Regions from separate parts of the Streptomyces fagopyri genome, predicted to be linked through region 2. Evidence: riboswitches for the same ligand, from Rfam matches in the RefSeq annotation. Region 2 holds a riboswitch; the other holds the start of a gene.
The links. Region 2 has a riboswitch for glycine ahead of gcvT (glycine cleavage system aminomethyltransferase GcvT). Riboswitches for the same ligand answer to the same signal wherever they lie in the genome.

Region 1 (6,306 bases), 4.5 Mb from region 2:
CGGCGTGGTCGCCACCGCCTCCTACGAGGCCCGCGTCTTCGGGGTGCACTCGGCGATGCCGATGGCCCAGGCGCGCAGGCTCGCGCCGAACGCCGCGTATCTCGTGCCGCGTTTCGGGCTCTACCGGGAGATCAGTGACCAGGTGATGGGTCTGCTGCGGACCCTGTCCCCCCTGGTGGAGCCGCTGAGCCTGGACGAGGCGTTCGTCGATCTGGAGGCCGGGGGAACCGCCTGGGACGACGCCTCGGCGCGGCTGGCGGGGGCGAAGCTGCGCGCGGACATCAGGGCTGTCACGGGCCTGACGGGATCCGTGGGGCTCGCGGCCTCCAAGATGCTCGCCAAGATCGCCTCCGAGCAGGCCAAGCCCGACGGCCTGGTGGTGATCGAGCCGGGCACGGAGCGGGCGCTGCTCGGGCCGATGCCGGTGCGGACCCTGCCGGGCGTGGGGCCCGCCACCGGGGACCATCTGCGACGGGGCGGGATCACCACCGTCGACGAGATCGCCGAGGCGGGCGAGGACGAGCTCGTACGGCTGCTCGGCAAGGCTCACGGGCACGCGCTGTACGCGATGGCGCTGGCGCGCGACGAGCGGCCCGTGGTGGCCGAGCGGGAGACGAAGTCCGTGTCGGTCGAGGACACCTACGACGTGGACATCCATGACCGGGTGCGGGTCGGGCTCGAGGTGCAGCGGCTGGCCGACCGGTGTGTGCAGCGGCTGCGCGGGGCCGGCCTGTCGGGACGGACCATCGTGCTCAAGGTGCGCAGGTACGACTTCTCGACGCTGACCCGGTCCGAGACGCTCCGGGGACCCACGGACGACCCCGCCGTCGTACGGGAGGCGGCGGGCCGGCTCCTGGAGGCGGTGGACACGACGGGAGGCGTACGTCTGCTGGGCGTCGGGGTGTCAGGGCTCGCCGACTACACGCAGGAGGACCTCTTCGCCCAGGCCCAGGCCCAGGCGCAGGCGCAGGCCAGGGCCGCCGAGGAGGAGACGGCGGCGCAGGAGCATCCCGACGAGGCCGCGGCGGAGGACCCTGCGGCCGAGCAGGTGACGGCGGCCGAGCGGCGCTGGCCCGCGGGGCACGACGTGCACCATGCCGAGTACGGGCACGGCTGGGTGCAGGGCAGCGGGCTGGGAAGGGTGACCGTGCGATTCGAGACGCCGGACTCGCGACCGGGGCGGGTGCGGACGTTCCGCACCGACGACGCGGCCCTGGAACCGGCGGATCCGCTGCCGTTGGTGCGACGAAGACCCGAGGACTCGTCCGGTGTGTGCGCCGGTACGCCCGGGAGGGCTTGAGCCCGTTCGGCTCGGCCGCCGGGACGGGCCGACTGCCAGGACGGGCTGGGGCGCCGGTGGGGCGACCGCCGGGACGGGCTGGGGCGACCGCCGGGAATCGGGCCGGGCGTCGCCCGCCGTCACTGGCCGGCCGACCGGCGAGTCGCGCGGCCCGCCGTACTTCGGACGCGGCTCAGCGGTCCGAAGGGGTGTCTCAGGTCTCGTCCGTTCCCGCCAGACGGCCGAAGTCGTGGTCCGGCGGGAGGGCCGGAGGCGTCACGTCGAGACCGTAGTGGTGGTAGAGCTGGAGTTCCTGCTCGGGAGAGAGGTGGCGGCCCACGCCGAAGTCGGGGGCGTCCTTGATCAGGGCGCGTTCGAAGGGGACCCGCAGACTGCCCTCGACGAGTTCGCTGGGCTCCAGGGGCACGAAGGCGTCCCTGCTGAACAGGCCCGTACGTATGGCGGCCCACTCCGGTATGCCGGTCGCGTCGTCCAGATAGACCTCGTCGACCGTGCCGATCTTGGCGCCGTTGCGGTCGAGCGCCTTGCGGCCGATCAGGTTGCGCGGATCGATGTCGGTCTGCACGGGCCCTCCAGTCGATTGCAACTCATCCGTAGGCACTACGAAAGAGCACATTCGTGACGGTGGCCACTCGAAAGCTCGTGCGTTGTTCTCGCTGGTACGCTGGCAAGCGGCTGCTGACCCCGTGCGGGAGAGTCCTCCAGACACCATCGGAGGCGCCGAAGGAGCAAATCCTCCCCGGAATCTCTCAGGCTCACGTACCGCACGGACGAGGTCACTCTGGAAAGCAGGGCGGGGGCCGATGGCTTCCGCTCTCACCGACGGTGAAAGCCGGGTCGCAGCGGGTCGGCGGTCCGGTGAAGCTCTCAGGTCGAGATGACAGAGGGGGAGGCCGTCGGGGCACCTACGCCGTGGTGCCCCTCGAAGGTCGTGTGTGACCAGGAGGCCTCCGCAATGACCGCCCACCGCATTCCGCTCTCCGAGCTCGAACAGGGCATCCCCTTCGAGCAGCGCCACATCGGGCCCGCCCCGGAAGCGCGGGCCAAGATGCTCGCGCAGGTCGGGTACGGCTCGCTGGACGAGCTGACGGCCGCCGCCGTGCCGGACGTGATCAAGAACGCCGAGGCGCTGGATCTCCCGGGCGCGCGCACCGAGGCCGAGGTCCTGGCCGAGCTGCGCTCCCTCGCGGACCGCAACCAGGTCCTCGACTCGATGATCGGCCTCGGTTACTACGGCACCTTCACGCCGCCGGTGATCCTGCGCAACGTCATGGAGAACCCGGCCTGGTACACCGCGTACACGCCGTACCAGCCGGAGATCTCGCAGGGCCGCCTGGAGGCGCTGCTCAACTTCCAGACCGTGGTCGCCGAGCTGACGGGCCTGCCCACCTCCGGCGCCTCGCTGCTGGACGAGGGCACCGCGGCCGCCGAGGCGATGGCGCTGTCCCGGCGCATGGGCAAGAACAAGAAGGGCCTCTTCCTGATCGACGCGGACGCCCTGCCGCAGACCGTCGCCGTCATCGAGACCCGCGCCGAGCCCACCGGCGTCGAGGTGGTCGTCGCCGACCTGAGCGAGGGCATCCCGGCCGCGATCGCCGAGCGCGAGATCAACGGTGTGCTCATCCAGTACCCGGGCGCCTCCGGTGCCGTACGCGACCTCAAGCCCGTCATCGAGCAGGCGCACGAGCTCGGCGCGGTCGTCACCGTGGCCGCCGACCTGCTCGCGCTGACCCTGCTCACCTCGCCCGGCGAGCTCGGCGCCGACATCGCGGTCGGCACGACGCAGCGGTTCGGCGTCCCGATGGGCTTCGGCGGTCCGCACGCCGGATACATGGCGGTGCGCGAGAAGTTCGCGCGCAGCCTGCCCGGCCGACTGGTCGGCGTCTCCGTCGACGCGGACGGACACAAGGCGTACCGGCTCGCCCTGCAGACGCGTGAGCAGCACATCCGCCGTGAGAAGGCGACCAGCAACATCTGCACCGCTCAGGTGCTGCTCGCCGTGATGGCGGGCATGTACGCGGTCTACCACGGGCCGGACGGACTGAGGACGATCGCCCGTCGCACCCACCGCTACGCCACCCTCCTCGCCGAGGGGCTGAAGGCCGGCGGCGTCGAGGTCGTGCACGGCGCGTACTTCGACACCCTGACCGTCCGGGTGCCGGGCCGGGCCGCCGAGATCGTGACCGGCGCGCGCGACCAGGGCGTCAACCTCCACCTGGTCGACGCCGACCACGTGTCGATCGCCTGTGACGAGACCACCGCGCGCAGGCAACTGGCCGCCGTGTGGACCGCGTTCGGAGTCGAGGGCGACATCGAGGCGCTGGACGCGCTCACCGAGGACACGCTTCCCGCGGCGCGGCTGCGCACCGACGACTACCTCACGCACCCGGTGTTCCACCAGTACCGTTCCGAGACGGCGATGCTGCGCTACCTGCGCAGGCTCTCCGACCGCGACTACGCGCTGGACCGCGGCATGATCCCGCTGGGCTCCTGCACCATGAAGCTCAACGCGACCACCGAGATGGAGCCGGTCACCTGGCCCGAGTTCGGCCAGCTGCACCCGTTCGTACCCGCCGAGCAGGCGGGCGGCTATCTCACGCTCATCGAGGAGCTGGAGACGCGGCTCGCCGAGGTCACCGGGTACGACAAGGTGTCGTTGCAGCCCAACGCCGGTTCGCAGGGCGAGCTGGCCGGTCTGCTCGCCGTCCGCGGCTACCACCGGGCCAACGGCGACGAGCAGCGCACGGTCTGCCTGATCCCGTCCTCGGCGCACGGCACGAACGCCGCGAGCGCCGTGATGGCCGGCATGAAGGTCGTCGTCGTGAAGACCGCCGAGGACGGCGAGGTCGACATCACGGACCTGCGTGCCAAGATCGAGCAGCACCGTGACGAGCTGTCCGTGCTGATGATCACGTACCCCTCGACGCACGGTGTGTTCGAGGAGCACGTCGCCGACATCTGCGCCCAGGTGCACGAGGCGGGCGGGCAGGTGTACGTCGACGGCGCCAACCTCAACGCGCTGGTGGGCCTCGCCAAGCCGGGCCACTTCGGCGGTGACGTCTCCCACCTGAACCTGCACAAGACGTTCTGCATCCCGCACGGCGGCGGCGGTCCGGGTGTCGGCCCGGTCGGTGTGCGCGCGCACCTCGCGCCGTACCTGCCGAACCACCCGCTCCAGCCCGCCGCCGGTCCCGAGACCGGTGTCGGCCCGATCTCCGCCGCGCCCTGGGGCTCCGCGGGCATCCTGCCCATCTCGTGGGCGTACGTCCGCCTGATGGGCGGCGAGGGCCTCAAGCGGGCCACGCAGGTCGCCGTGCTGTCGGCGAACTACATCGCCAAGCGTCTGGAGCCGCACTACCCGGTGCTGTACACCGGCCCCGGCGGGCTCGTCGCCCACGAGTGCATCATCGATCTGCGTCCGCTGACGAAGGCGACCGGCGTCAGCGTCGACGACGTCGCCAAGCGGCTCATCGACTACGGCTTCCACGCGCCCACCATGTCCTTCCCGGTCGCGGGCACGCTGATGATCGAGCCGACCGAGTCCGAGGACCTGGTCGAGATCGACCGGTTCTGCGAGGCGATGATCGCCATTCGCGCGGAGATCGAGAAGGTCGGTTCGGGCGACTGGACGGTGGACGACAACCCGCTGCGGGGCGCGCCGCACACCGCCGCCGCGCTCGGCGGTGAGTGGAAGCACGCGTACACGCGCGAGGAGGCCGTCTTCCCGTCCGGTGTCTCGGCCGCGGACAAGTACTGGCCGCCGGTGCGCCGGATCGACCAGGCGTACGGCGACCGGAACCTGGTCTGCTCCTGCCCGCCGCTGGACGCCTACGAGGACTAGATCCGACGAGGGCCGGCTCCCGGTGACGGGAGCCGGCCCTCCAGGACCAGGAACGACCGCCGGCCTCCAGGGGCCGGAGGTGCGTGGAATCAGTGGAATCAGAGGGGGACCTGACCCGGCTTTCTGCCGGACAGGTCCCCCTCTCGTCTCCGTGTCCGTCTCCCCGTCCGGGCCCGATTCGCGGTGCAGGCGACGCGACCCGTGGGTCCCTCGCGGTCAGGGGGCGACCGCCGTCAGTGGGCGACGGCGAGCCACGGCATCGGATCGGTGTACGCGCCGTCGACGAGCACCTCGAAGTGCAGGTGGGGGCCTGTCGACAGGCCGGTGGAGCCGACGAACCCGAGCGCGGCTCCCGTCTCGACGCTCTGACCGGCTCCGACCAGCAGGGACGACATGTGGCTGTACGTGGTCTCCAGCCGTCTGCCGCCGAGCGTGCCGTGGTCGATCACGACGCGGTTGCCGTACGCCTTGGTCATTCCCGCGAACACCACCCGGCCCTGTCGCGCGGCGGACACCGGCGCGTTCCGCGGAGCGGCGAAGTCCACGCCGGTGTGCAGCTTGGTGACGCCCGTGAGGGGGTGTTTGCGGGACCCGAAGGGGGAGCTGATCACGAGGGTGGTGACCGGCAGGGCCAGCACTCCGCTCGCCCTGCCGCTGCCGGGGTTCGTGTCGTCCTCGCGGTCGAAGGTCCGGTACCGCGCGGACAGCTTCTTGACGTCGGCGAGATACGTCCGCGCCGCCGACGGGACGTTTCCCGCCCGGGTCACGGAGTCCGTGCCCACCGTGTAGGCGGCCAGGGTGAGGTCGAGCAGGTCCCCCGACACCGTGCCACGGGTCCTGAGCCCGGTGACGTCCTCGGCGAGGGCACAGTCCTGCCGGGCGAGCGCCATGATGGCGTCCACCGGGTCGCGCGGCGAGGACTTTCCGTTGCCGTCGGAGTCCTTCCCCCAGGTCCGCCACTGGCTCTCCGTGAACCCCGCGATCCCCACGGCGCCCGACAGCGTGGCCGGGTCGGTGTTCCAGTGCGAACGCCGGTCGATCTGGGCGGCGAGGACGGACGGTTTCAGGAGGGTGCAGGTCCTGGCCGCCGCGCGCAGCCACGGGACGTACGAGGCGTCGACGCGGTCCGTCGCCGCGCTGCCCGCGGTCGTCGTGTGCGCGTCGG
Region 2 (6,306 bases):
CGTAGAACGGGCGCGCGTTGGCGCGCAGCCACATCGCCACCGGGTCGTACTCGTCGGACATCGCGACGGTGGACACGGGCAGGCCGTCCGGGACCGCGCCGATCGACTGCTGCATCATCGCCCGCACCGAGTCGACGGCGGGCGGCGAGGTGTCGTACACGTCGAGCCCGATGGCCAGATAAGGCGCCCCGAGCGTGGGCTGCACCCAGGTGCGCCGCAGCGAACGGACGGCGGGGGTGCGGTGCGCGTTCTGCGTGAGCAGGGCGTAGAACTGCGGGATCTCGATGCCGGGTTCGGACAGCCTGAGCGGGCCGGCGGGCTGACGCTCCAGGCCGGCGGCGATCCGGCGCAGGTCCAGCCAGGGGATGCCGAGCCCGCCGCCCGGGGCGTGCGGGTTGAGCCAGAGTCCGAAGTGGTCGGGGTAGAGGGTGCGGGCCACGTCGAGGCCGTCGACGACCTCGTACGACCTGTTCCAGCCACTGGCCGAGAGCTCCTGGGCGGAGGTGACGCACGGCGCGTAGCCGAAACCGCCCACCTCCATGTTTCCGTACTGGGCGTCCGGGGAGCCGCCCTGGCCGTGCCAGAGCAGCATCCACACCTGGCCGGACGACGGGGTCGCGAGCGCGCGAAGGAGCGCCTCGTAGGCGTCGTAACGCCCGGGCGTCACCTGGCGCAGCATGTGCTCGACCTGTCCGGCCGCGGCCGTGCCCGACGCACTCACCCTCAATCGCCCCTTCGCGAAGAAATCACGATGAACTCACCCATTACGCCAGCGACACCGGTGGCCCGGGTGCGTCGACACCTCGACCACACCCCGACCGAGCCATGAAACCAGCTTAAGCGGCGATCCTGACAGCGACTTGACGCATGGCGCGGGAGGGGCCACCGCGTCAGTAGCCCTGCCGGTAGAACGGGCGCACGTTCACGCGCATCCACTCCCCCACCGGGTCCTGCGCGACGTCCAGGAACACCATGTTCACCGGCCGGTCCACCGGCACCCGGCCGAGGGCCCGGCCCAGCGCGTCCAGCGGAGGCGCCGTGGCGTCGCCCTCCCAGCCCGCCAGTTCGACCCCGATGAACATCACGGGGTCGTCGCCCTCGATGCTGGCCAGGCAGCGGCGCGCGGTCAGCACCACACCGGTCGCCGCGAACTCGCCCGAGGCCGCGGCCAGGAAGTCCACCGGCTCGTCCTGCCAGTCGGGTTCGAAGAGTTTCACCCGGCCGCCGCTCGCGGGACCGTCCAGCGGGGTGCGTCCGGCACGGCACAGCTCGGCGACCGCGAGGGGCGGCAGCGGTACGCCCACCACACCGCCCGGGTTGATCGCGACGCCGACCTGCGGGGGCAGCCCGCGCGCGAACTCGACGGCGGGCGCGATGGTGAACGACAGATGGCTCCCGACGACCTGGCGGAACTGCTCCTCGGAGCTGAAGACCGGTACGTACGCCTGGCCGTCGATCTCCAGGGTGGGCAGGTCGAGGGGGCCCGCGTGCGGTCCGCCGCCGTTGGGCAGCGGCACCCAGACGAAGCTGCGGCCGAGGACCTCGACGATGCGGCCGCCCGCCGAGGGCACTCCGAGCGACGCGGAGAGCACCTCCTCCAGTTCGTTGCCCGGCCAGCCGCCGTGCGGGTGGGGGTGCGGGTGCGCTGGTGCCGGGAAGTCGGGGAAGTCCATCTGTCTACCGCCTGCTGTGAACCGCTGATCCGGTGTTCCGGTGTCCTGGTGTGCTGTTCTGGTCTGCTGCTCGGGTGCTCCGCTGTGGTGCTCCGGCTGGAAAGGTTAGTGGGCGCCTACGACCCTCTCGTACGACGATGTCCCGTTCTCCGGTACGAGCTCGCGTACGGCCTTCGTCCGACCGGCTCCGCGCTCCCGTGCGACGGGCTCCGGCACGACGGGTTCCCGTGCGGCGCGTGCCCCGGTGACCGGCCCCGCACCCTCCCAGCCGTCGGATCAGCCGTCGAAGTCGATCCGGCGCAGCACGTCCGCGGCGGTGCGGTCGAGGAGCACCGCCGAGCCGCAGCCCTCCGGCAGTTCGCCCCGCTCGACGGAGCGCAGCAGCCGGCTCAGCGCGCCCCGGTGCCGCGCGAACGCGTACCGCGAGACGCCCCTGCCGCGCTCACGCTGACCCTCCAGCGCCGTGCCCGCGGTGACGTCGAGGAGCAGGAGGTGGAGTGTGCCGCCGCGGCGGCGGGCCTCCCGGGCGAGCCAGCGGCGCACCCACGCCTGGGTACCGCAGTCGTGGACGACGACGCCGGCGCCGGAGCGCAGCGTGCGGCGCAGGCCCGCGTAGTGCGCGAGGCGGACGAGGGGGCGGTAGACCGCGTACGGGAGCCGGCGCGCCAGCCGGCCGTCCCAGCGGTCGCGGGTGTCCTGGGAGTCCACGCGCCGGCCGGCGACCGCGCGGCGCATCAGGGTCGACTTGCCGCTGCCCGGCAGTCCGGTGACCACCACGAGGTCCGCCGTGCCGAAGTACAGACCGTGCGGGCTGTGTCCCGCGCGCTCCCTGAGGTCGCGCACGACGGCCGCCGGAAGCGTGCCGCACCCCTCCCGGACCGGGGTACTCGGCTGCTGCGGCAGCGCGAGGGCCGAGGTCGTCGCGTACGCCCTGGTCCTGTTCACCGTGATCGTCCTCCCCTTGGGTCTGGAGTCCCATCCCCGTCGAGTGTAAAGAGAAGGTAATGCGCGGCGCTTCCTGTTTCCGTGTTCGGACTGCCACAGCCCGGTTACAGATGCGGACTGCCGTCATCGGACGGCGCGTGCAATGATGTGCCCGCCAACTGCATACCGGCCGCTTGAATCCGCGCGGGAGAGTTCCCAGTGACGTGCACGCATCCGTGTGACGTACGTTCTGCTGGGACGCCGAAGGAGCAAGTCCCTCCCTTGAATCTCTCAGGCCCCGTTACCGCGCGGGCGAGGCACATCTGAAAAGCGGGCCGCTCACCGGTGGCTCCACCCAAGGTGCAAGTCATGACCTCCGTTCGCGGGGTCGTGATGAACCTCTCAGGTTCCGATGACAGATGGGGAGGAACGACCTCGCCGTCATGCCTTGGGAGCCCCACCGATGAGCAGTAACGCACCCCGTCGTACCGCGCTCGATGCCCTGCATCGCTCGCTGGGCGCGACGATGACCGACTTCGCGGGCTGGGACATGCCCCTGCGGTACGGCTCCGAGCGCGACGAGCACGTCGCCGTCCGCACCCGGGCCGGTCTCTTCGACCTCTCGCACATGGGCGAGATCACGGTCACCGGCCCGCAGGCGGCCGCGCTCCTGAACCACGCGCTGGTCGGCAACATCGCCTCCGTCGGCGTGGGCCGTGCCCGCTACACCATGATCTGCCGTGCGGACGGCGGCATCCTCGACGACCTGATCGTGTACCGGCTGGCCGAGACCGAGTACATGGTCGTCGCCAACGCCTCCAACGCCGAGGTCGTCCTCGGCGCGCTGACCGAGCGCGCCGGCGGTTTCGACGCCGAGGTCCGCGACGACCGGGACGCGTACGCGCTGCTCGCCGTGCAGGGCCCCGAGTCCCCCGGCATCCTCAAGTCGCTCACCGACGCCGACCTCGACGGCCTGAAGTACTACGCCGGTCTGCCCGGCACGGTCGCGGGCGTCCCGGCGCTGATCGCGCGCACCGGCTACACGGGCGAGGACGGTTTCGAGCTCTTCGTGGCCCCGTCCGACGCCGAGAAGCTGTGGCAGGCGCTGACCGAGGCGGGCGCGCCGGCCGGGCTGGTCCCGTGCGGTCTGTCCTGCCGCGACACACTGCGCCTGGAGGCGGGCATGCCGCTGTACGGGCACGAGCTGACCACCTCGCTCACCCCCTTCGACGCGGGGCTCGGGCGCGTCGTGAAGTTCGAGAAGGAGGGCGACTTCGTGGGCCGCGAGGCCCTGGAGGCCGCCGCCGAACGCGCCGCCGCGAACCCCCCGCGGGTGCTCGTCGGGCTCGTCGCCGAGGGCCGCCGGGTGCCGCGCGCCGGGTTCGCCGTGGTCACGGGCGGCACGGTCGTCGGCGAGGTCACCTCCGGCGCTCCCTCCCCGACGCTGGGCCGGCCGATCGCGATGGCCTACGTCGACGCCGCGCACGCCGCACCGGGCACCCCCGGGGTCGGCGTGGACATCCGGGGCAGTCACGAACCGTACGAGGTCGTGGCGCTGCCGTTCTACAAGCGCCAGAAGTAGGTCCACCGGGGCTCGGGCGCGTCGACGTGACGTACCCCGTCGCGCCCTGTCCCCTTTCCGTTGTCCGTCCCTGCCCTTCCCTCGTCCTTCCCTTGTCCCAGGACACCCGACACCCCGTCCGTACCCGTGCATCAGCACTCCCCCGCGTACAGGAGAATTCAGGCCATGAGCAACCCCCAGCAGCTGCGCTACAGCAAGGAGCACGAGTGGCTGTCGGTCGCCGAGGACGGCGTCTCGACGGTCGGCATCACCGAGTTCGCGGCCAACGCGCTCGGCGATGTCGTCTACGCCCAGCTTCCGGAGGTCGGTGACACGGTGACCGCGGGCGAGTCCTGCGGCGAGCTGGAGTCGACCAAGTCGGTCAGTGACCTGTACGCGCCGGTCACCGGCGAGATCGTGGAGGCCAACCAGGACGTGGTGGACGACCCGTCGCTGGTGAACTCCGCCCCCTTCGAGGGCGGCTGGCTGTTCAAGGTACGCGTCACGGGCGAGCCGGACGACCTGATGTCCGCCGACGAGTACACCGCCTTCACCGCCGGCTGAGGAGTCACCGCATGTCGCTTCTGAACACGCCCCTTCACGAGCTGGACCCGGACGTCGCGGCCGCCGTCGACGCCGAGCTGCACCGCCAGCAGTCCACCCTGGAGATGATCGCCTCGGAGAACTTCGCTCCGGTCGCGGTCATGGAGGCCCAGGGCTCGGTCCTGACCAACAAGTACGCCGAGGGCTACCCGGGCCGCCGCTACTACGGCGGCTGCGAGCACGTCGACGTCGTCGAGCAGATCGCCATCGACCGCGTCAAGGCGCTGTTCGGCGCCGAGCACGCGAACGTGCAGCCGCACTCGGGCGCCCAGGCCAACGCGGCCGCGATGTTCGCGCTGCTCAAGCCGGGCGACACGATCATGGGCCTGAACCTCGCGCACGGCGGGCACCTGACCCACGGCATGAAGATCAACTTTTCCGGCAAGCTCTACAACGTGGTCGCGTACCACGTGGACGAGGAGTCGGGTCAGGTCGACATGGCCGAGGTCGAGCGCCTCGCCAAGGAGTCCAGGCCGAAGCTGATCGTCGCCGGCTGGTCCGCCTACCCCCGGCAGCTCGACTTCGCCGCCTTCCGCCGGATCGCGGACGAGGTCGGCGCGTACCTGATGGTCGACATGGCGCACTTCGCCGGCCTGGTCGCCGCGGGGCTGCACCCGAACCCGGTGCCGCACGCCCACGTCGTCACCACGACCACCCACAAGACGCTGGGCGGCCCGCGCGGTGGCGTGATCCTCTCCACCGCCGAACTGGCCAAGAAGATCAACTCCGCGGTCTTCCCCGGCCAGCAGGGCGGTCCCCTGGAGCACGTGATCGCCGCGAAGGCCGTCTCCTTCAAGGTCGCCGCCACCGACGACTTCAAGGAGCGCCAGCAGCGCACGCTCGACGGCGCGCGGATCCTCGCCGAGCGCCTGGTGCGGGCCGACGTCACCGAGCACGGTGTCTCGGTCCTGTCGGGCGGCACGGAGGTGCACCTGGTCCTGGTCGACCTGCGCAACTCCGAGCTGGACGGACAGCAGGCCGAGGACCGGCTGCACGAGGTCGGCATCACGGTCAACCGGAACGCGATCCCGAATGACCCGCGACCCCCGATGGTGACCTCGGGACTGCGCATCGGCACGCCCGCCCTCGCCACCCGCGGCTTCCAGGCCGAGGACTTCACCGAGGTCGCGGACATCATCGCCGAGACGCTGAAGCCGTCCTACGACGCGGACGCCCTCAAGGCCCGGGTGTCCGCTCTGGCCGACAAGCACCCGCTGTACCCCGGCCTGAAGTAGTTCGCGCGGAACGTACGATTCTTCGGGGCGCCGCGCACACTGGAAGCACAGCTGTGTGCGGCGCCCACCCCATGCACCACCCCGCTTGCTAGGAGTTCCCGTGGCCATCTCGGTCTTCGACCTGTTCTCGATCGGCATAGGCCCGTCCAGCTCCCACACGGTGGGCCCGATGCGCGCGGCACGGATGTTCGCCCACCGGCTGCGCAACGAGGACCTGCTGCCCGCCGTGGCCTCCGTCCGGGCCGAGCTGTACGGCTCACTGGGCGCGACCGGGCACGGGCACGGCACCCCCAAGGCGGTGCTGCTCGGT

Region 1: linked by a shared signal. The riboswitch ahead of gcvP (aminomethyl-transferring glycine dehydrogenase) and the one ahead of gcvT (glycine cleavage system aminomethyltransferase GcvT) in region 2 are both predicted to bind glycine.

The regions. Positions count from the first base shown of each region.
Region 1 is NZ_CP045643.1:7,688,250-7,694,555, forward strand. It holds gene GFH48_RS33255 (DNA polymerase IV) at 1-1,300, shown strand, start outside; gene GFH48_RS33260 (PRC-barrel domain-containing protein) at 1,494-1,865, opposite strand; glycine riboswitch at 1,980-2,075, shown strand; gene gcvP (aminomethyl-transferring glycine dehydrogenase) at 2,256-5,141, shown strand; gene GFH48_RS33270 (peptidoglycan DD-metalloendopeptidase family protein) at 5,375-6,306, opposite strand, start outside.
Region 2 is NZ_CP045643.1:3,153,095-3,159,400, forward strand. It holds gene GFH48_RS13385 (enhanced serine sensitivity protein SseB C-terminal domain-containing protein) at 1-721, opposite strand, end outside; gene GFH48_RS13390 (enhanced serine sensitivity protein SseB) at 891-1,673, opposite strand; gene GFH48_RS13395 (AAA family ATPase) at 1,950-2,624, opposite strand; glycine riboswitch at 2,793-2,914, shown strand; glycine riboswitch at 2,915-3,026, shown strand; gene gcvT (glycine cleavage system aminomethyltransferase GcvT) at 3,061-4,179, shown strand; gene gcvH (glycine cleavage system protein GcvH) at 4,345-4,722, shown strand; gene glyA (serine hydroxymethyltransferase) at 4,734-5,996, shown strand; gene GFH48_RS13415 (L-serine ammonia-lyase) at 6,097-6,306, shown strand, end outside.